3 regions of the Halomonas sp. AOP7-B1-5 genome follow, and region 2 is predicted to be linked to each of the others. Evidence: predicted binding sites of a transcription regulator. Region 2 holds the regulator's gene; each other region holds the start of a gene.
What was found. Region 2 encodes sigma-54, which starts transcription at its own class of promoters, with help from an activator protein. Its sites were predicted from a motif close to TGGCACNNNNNTTGCTNT; they were not measured.
Positions count from the first base shown of each region.

Region 1 (2,239 bases), on a different contig from region 2:
TCCATGTACAAAATCTCGTCCGAAGAGGGCGCCTGGGCAACTGATAGCCGTGTTGAAGGCGGTAACCTGGGCCACCGTCCTCGCCTAAAAGGCGGCTACTTCCCGGTTCCGCCGGTCGATAGCTTCCACGATATCCGTGGCGCTATGTGTAATACGCTGGAAGCGATTGGCCAGACTGTTGAAGTGCACCACCACGAAGTGGCGAATGCGGGTCAGAACGAAATTGGCGTTAAATTCAACACCTTGGTGAAGAAGGCCGACGAAGTTCAGGAAATGAAGTACGTGATCCACAACGTGGCCCACGCTTACGGCAAAACCGCGACCTTCATGCCCAAGCCGCTGGTGGGTGACAATGGTTCAGGCATGCACATCCACCAGTCATTCTGGAAAGATGGCCAGAACCAGTTTGCCGGTGACGAGTACGCGGGCCTGTCTGAAATGGCGCTTTACTACATTGGCGGTGTGATCAAGCACGCCCGTGCCCTGAACGCCTTCACCAACGCGTCTACCAACTCGTACAAGCGCTTGGTACCGGGTTTCGAAGCGCCGGTAATGCTGGCCTACAGCGCTCGTAACCGCAGTGCGTCTATCCGTATTCCTTACACGGCAAGCCCGAAAGGCAAGCGTGTCGAGACCCGCTTCCCTGACCCGACTGCCAACCCTTACCTGTCGTTCGCAGCCTTGCTGATGGCCGGTATCGACGGTATCAAGAACAAGATCCATCCTGGCGATGCCATGGACAAGAACTTGTACGACTTACCGCCGGAAGAAGGCAAGTTAGTACCGACCGTTGCTAACAGCCTGGATCAGGCGCTGGAAGCACTCGACGCTGACCGTGCGTTCCTGACCGAAGGTGGCGTGTTCACCGACGATATGATCGATGCTTACATCGAACTCAAGATGGAAGAAGTGGAGCGTATCCGCATGGCGACGCACCCCATTGAGTTTGATATGTACTACAGCTGCTAATGGCGTTTTAACGTGTTAGCCCTAAAACCCCGCCTCGGCGGGGTTTTTTATTGCACTGATCCGGTGATTGGCATGCTTTCTAATTGTGCTTAATGCACTAAAATAGTGCATTAAGCATCCGTGGTGAGCGGCCAGCTGCGCTATAAACGCTCGCCTCAGCGGTGTGTAACGCCCACAAGCCGTGCATTGTGTCGCTAGTGGAACAACTTGGCGCGCTTTTTGCAGTTTCTCTTCAATATGAACGATTTCAACCGCGATGCCTCAGGAAACTCCATGTATCAGCGTTTACTAGAACATCTCTCCATGGCGGTGCTACTGCTGGATGGTGAGCTCCACGTACGCTGGATGAACCCGGCCGCCGAGGCTTTGCTGGCGGTAAGTTTTAGTCGAGTACAGGGAGTTAGTTTGGGTACCCTGCTCGGCGGCGATGAAAGTATCGATCAGGTGTTGGCCAAAGCGCGGGATGCCTTTCACCCCTACACCCAGCGCGAGGCGCGTATTACCCCGCTCAACGGCGAGTCGTTAACGGTGGACTATACCGTTACGCCTTTATCGGATGATGAGCTGCTATTAGAAATAGAGCCCCGCGACCGGCTGATGCAGATTTCCCGCGAGGAAGCCCTAACCACGCGTCAGGAGACTATCAAAGTGCTGGCCCGCGGCTTGGCTCATGAGGTTAAAAATCCATTGGGCGGAATTCGCGGTGCCGCCCAGCTGTTAGAGCGTGATTTAGCCGAACCGGCACTGCGGGAATTTACCCATATCATTGTCGAAGAGGTCGACCGCCTGCGCGATCTGGTGGATTCAATGCTCGGCCCTAACCGCATCGTTAAACATAAGCCGGTGAATATTCATAAAGTGCTGGAACGGGTGCGCTCGCTGCTGATTGCCGAACACCCTGATGTCACTATCAGCCGCGATTACGACCCCAGCCTGCCGGATCTTTCCGGCGATGAATCACAAATGATTCAAGCCGTACTTAATGTGGCCCGCAACGCCGTTCAGGCAATGAGCGATGCACAAACCCCGATGCCGGAATTGATGCTGCGCACCCGTGCCCGGCGCCAGTTTACCCTGGGTGCCGAACGCCACCGCCTGGTAAGCGAAGTCGGTGTGATTGATAACGGCCCCGGCATTCCCGAAGAGCTTAAAGAAACGCTTTTCTATCCCATGGTTTCAGGGCGCGCCGAAGGCAGCGGGCTGGGGCTTTCCATTGCCCAGTCGATCTTGCACCAGCATCAAGGACTGATCGAGTGCGACTCACGACCCG
Region 1 is NZ_JBQTDC010000003.1:143,300-145,538, forward strand. It holds gene glnA (glutamate--ammonia ligase) at 1-969, shown strand, start outside; gene glnL (nitrogen regulation protein NR(II)) at 1,243-2,239, shown strand, end outside.
Region 1: a site for sigma-54 is predicted at 1,178-1,195, ahead of glnL (nitrogen regulation protein NR(II)). Genes of this name have one in related genera too.

Region 2 (2,239 bases):
CTAAACAGGGATCTGCAGCAGAATTATTATCAATGGCATGCTTATTGCACTTGCACATAAACATGACTCGCACTAGGGTAAAGCTTTCCGAGTAACGAGTGGTTCTCAGATGGTCATGAAAGCTTCTCTCCAATTGCGTATCGGTACGCAGCTGACCATGACACCTCAGCTGCAGCAGGCCATTGCCCTGCTCCAGTTATCCACATTGGATCTGCGTCAGGAAATTCAGCAGGCGCTGGATGCCAATCCGATGCTGGAACAGGAAGATGAATTCGGTGAGCAGGCAGCCGTTGAAACGCAGGAAGCGGAGTGGGCGGAAAGCATACCCAATGAACTCTCCGTTGATAGCGACTGGTCCGACACCTATCAGGATGTAGGCAGCTCAGGCAGCAGCACTGAGGGACCTGACTTTGAGCGCCAGGCAGCGGGACAAAGCCTGCACGGTCATTTGCTTTGGCAGCTCGCCATGACCGACTTCAGCGCACGTGAACAGCAGATTGCAGAAAGCTTGATCGACGCGCTGGATGCCAACGGCTACCTGACGCAGCCCTTAAACGATATTCGCGACGGGTTGCGCGCTCAAAATATCGAAGCGCTTAGCCAGCGCGAGATGGAAACCATTCTGATGCGTTTGCAGCAGTTTGAGCCGACCGGCGTTTTTGCCCGCGACCTGCGCGAATGCCTGATGCTTCAACTGGCTACCCTGCCCGATGACACTCCCCTGCTTGTCCCGGCGCGCCGTCTGGTACGCCAGTTTCTGGAAGCACTCGGCAAAAATGACATTCGGCTACTCAAGCGCCGCCTAGGGCTGGACGATGAGCAGCTAGACGATGTGATTGGCCTGATCCGCAGCCTGGACCCACGCCCCGGTAGCGCTTACGGGGTGACCGATGATAGCTATATCACGCCTGACCTGGTGGTACGCCACGATCATGAAGGCTGGCACCTGGAGCTTAACCCTGAAGCTCTGCCTCGCCTGCGCATCCAGCCCGACTACGCCAGCTTGATCAAGCGTGCCGACAAGAGCCAGGATAACCAGTTTTTAAAAGAGCACTTGCAAGAAGCACGCTGGTTAATCAAAAGCCTCTCCAGCCGCAACGATACACTGCTGCGCGTAGGGCGCGAAATCATCACCCGTCAAATCGGCTTTTTAGAGCAAGGTGAAGAGGCCATGAAGCCTTTGATTCTTGCGGATATTGCAGAAGCCGTGGAAATGCATGAATCCACCATTTCACGTGTGACAACGCAGAAATATATTCATACCCCACGGGGTGTCTTTGAGCTTAAATACTTTTTCTCAAGCCAGATCAGCGGTCAAGACGGGGGCGACAGCCACTCAAGCACGGCGATTCGCGCCCGGCTCAAGAAGCTGATCCAGGACGAACCCCCTGGCAAACCGCTCTCAGACAGCCGTTTGGTCACGCTGCTTGAAGAGGGAGGTATTACGGTGGCACGGCGTACTGTGGCCAAATACCGCGAGTCATTGGGCATTCCATCCTCCAGTGAACGCCGTCGCTTAAGGTAGGCTTTTAGGAGGTCTTGAGACAGTTTTGTACAAGAGAAACAGCAAAACTCGCGACAAGGGCTTTGCAACACCGTAAAAAGGGTTACAATCGAAATACAGTCCGATGGATAAGGAGTACGTCAATGCAAGTAAACATCACTGGTCATCACGTAGAACTGACTGACGCCTTGCGTGACTATGTTAATGAAAAGCTTGAACGCGTCGAACGCCATTACGACAATATCACCACGGTACAAGTAACCTTATCCATTGAGAAGGAGCGCCAGCAGGCGGCATGCACCCTTCATGCAGCAGGCGCCGACCTGCATGCCGATGCGGAAGATGTCGATATGTATGCAGCCATCGACGCATTAGCCGATAAAATCGATCGTCAACTCGTTAAGCATAAGGAAAAAGCACAAGCTCGCGCCCAAGGCGCAGGCGTGCGTTAACTCAATGACGTTGGAAACTATCCTCCCCCCGGAGCGCGTGCTTTACGATGTGCCTGGGGGCAGCAAAAAAAGGGTGCTGGAGTTTTTCAGCACCTTTATCGCTCAAAACACACCTAGCCTGGACAGCCAAGAAGTGTTCAGCCGACTGATTGGTCGCGAACGACTTGGAAGCACGGGGATCGGCAACGGCGTTGCCATTCCCCATGCACGTAGCCCTCACTGCGCTACGCCCATCGCAGGTTTTCTAAAGCTATCAGAGCCCGTTGATTTTGACGCTATAGAC
Region 2 is NZ_JBQTDC010000001.1:131,096-133,334, forward strand. It holds gene ACT3XD_RS00645 (RNA polymerase factor sigma-54) at 110-1,525, shown strand; gene hpf (ribosome hibernation-promoting factor, HPF/YfiA family) at 1,648-1,956, shown strand; gene ptsN (PTS IIA-like nitrogen regulatory protein PtsN) at 1,961-2,239, shown strand, end outside.

Region 3 (2,239 bases), on a different contig from region 2:
GCGGGGCGAGTATTGGGTCTTACCGACATGGGTGGCGTCTCCGCGATACGGAAGGTCAATCAAATGGCCCGCCTGCCCCTTAAAACAGGAACTTAAAGCACGTACTGAATGCGTACCTGATAAGGGCGACGGGCCGGGTCAAGCGAGACGCTTAGCGAATCGGCGGTGCGTACTGGAAGCCACCTTGGTTCCAAAGGGCGTTAGCACCCCGTTCGATTTCAAGCGGAGAGTCCATGCCGACATTGCGATCAAAACTCTCGGCGTAGTTACCCACCTGGCTGATAATGTTGTAAGCCCAGTCAGCTTCTAAGCCCATGCCTTCACCGTAGTTGCCGTCCTGGCCCAATAGGCGCGCGATATCGGGATTTTCGGAGCTGGTCATATCGTCAACGTTTTCGCTGGTCACGCCGTACTCTTCAGCGTTCAGCATGGCAAACAGCGACCATTTCACGATGTTGAACCAGGTGTCATCGCCCTGGCGAACCACCGGGCCCAGCGGCTCCTTGGAAATGATATCGGGTAGAATGACGGCACCATCCGGATCGTCTAGCTGAATGCGCAGGGCTGCCAGCTGAGAGGTATCGGAGGTCAATACGTCACAGCGACCGGCCTGGAAGCCGCCCACGGTCTGTTCTGAGGTATCAAACACAATGGGGTCGAACTGCATATCGTTGGCGCGGAAATAATCGGCCACGTTTAGCTCGGTCGTAGTGCCGGTTTGGATACAGATCGCCGCGCCGTCCAGCTCATCAGCGCCGCTAATTTCTAAGTCGCGGCTGACCATAAAGCCGATACCGTCGTAGAAGTTGACGCCAGCAAAGTTCAGGCCCAGCGTGGTATCGCGGGTAGTGGTCCAGGTGGTGTTGCGCGAAAGCAGATCCACTTCGCCTGACTGAAGAGCCGTAAAGCGTTCTACCGCATTAAGCGAAATGTAATTCACCGCGTCGGCATCGCCCAGAACAGCAGCAGCCACGGCACGGCACACATCGACATCCAGCCCTTGCCAGTTGCCATCGCCGTCGGGTGCGGAGAAGCCTGGCAAACCGTCACTAACGCCGCACTGAACCGCACCACGCTCGATGGTATCTTCCAAAGTGGCTGCATTCGCCGTTGAGGTGCCTGCTAGCGTAACCACGCCTGCCGAGGCCAGCAGTACTAAGTGTTTTTTAGTTAGCATCATAGAGTTTCCCATTATGTTTAGTCTTGTTATGCATGCAGAGGCATGACATATAAAACTAGCAAGGAAGATGCCAACATGGGATATCGCCAAATTCAGCGCTTTTCAACGCAAAACATCCCGGTTCCGACGAAAGTTTAGGTGCAAAAAATTAGAAACGGTTACTGCACGCTCTGACTTGGTGCAGTAACCGCCGATTGACTGCTAAAAGTGATTAACGAATGGGCGGCGCGTACTGGATACCGCCATCTTTCCACAGCGCGTTCAAGCCGCGGGCGATCTTGAAGTTGGAATCCGCCCCCACGTTACGCTCATAAATTTCCGCATAGTTGCCTACTTGCTTGATGATTTGGTAGGCCCAGTCTTCATTCAAGCCCATGCCTTCGCCATAGTTACCGTCTTGACCAAGCAAGCGCGCGATATCCGGGTTATTGGTACTGCGCTGTTCATCGACGTTTTCGCTGGTCACGCCGTACTCTTCAGCATTGAGCATGGCAAACAGCGACCACTTCACAATATTGAACCACTGGTCATCGCCTTGGCGTACGGCAGGGCCAAGTGGCTCTTTGGAAATGATCTCGGGCAGTACGACGGCCATATTCGGGTCGGCCAGCTGCATACGCTGGGCGTAAAGCTGAGAAGCGTCAGAGCTTAAAACATCGCATCGGCCCGCTTCGAAACCCGCAATGGATTGCTCAGGGGAGTCAAAGACCACCGCGTCGTAACTCATGTCATTAATACGGAAGTAGTCGGAAAGGTTCAGCTCGCTGGTCGTGCCCGACTGGGTGCATACCGCCGCCCCGTCGAGATCCTCGGCACTTTGCACGCCTAGGTCGCTTGCGACCATAAAGGCCTGACCATCGTAGTAGGTTACCCCAGTAAACTGCAGGCCCAGCGTCGTATCGCGGCTTGACGACCAGGTGGTGGTGCGAGACAGCAAATCCACCTCGCCAGACTGTAGCGCGGTAAACCGCTCGACCGAGTCCAGTGGTACAAAATCTACCTTACTGGCGTCCCCCAGGGCAGCGGCGGCAACCGCACGGCAAACGTCAGTGTCCAGGC
Region 3 is NZ_JBQTDC010000033.1:31,811-34,049, forward strand. It holds gene ACT3XD_RS15055 (amino acid ABC transporter permease) at 1-29, opposite strand, end outside; gene ACT3XD_RS15060 (amino acid ABC transporter substrate-binding protein) at 152-1,177, opposite strand; gene ACT3XD_RS15065 (amino acid ABC transporter substrate-binding protein) at 1,392-2,239, opposite strand, start outside.
Region 3: a site for sigma-54 is predicted at 1,236-1,253, ahead of ACT3XD_RS15060 (amino acid ABC transporter substrate-binding protein). Genes of this name have one in related genera too.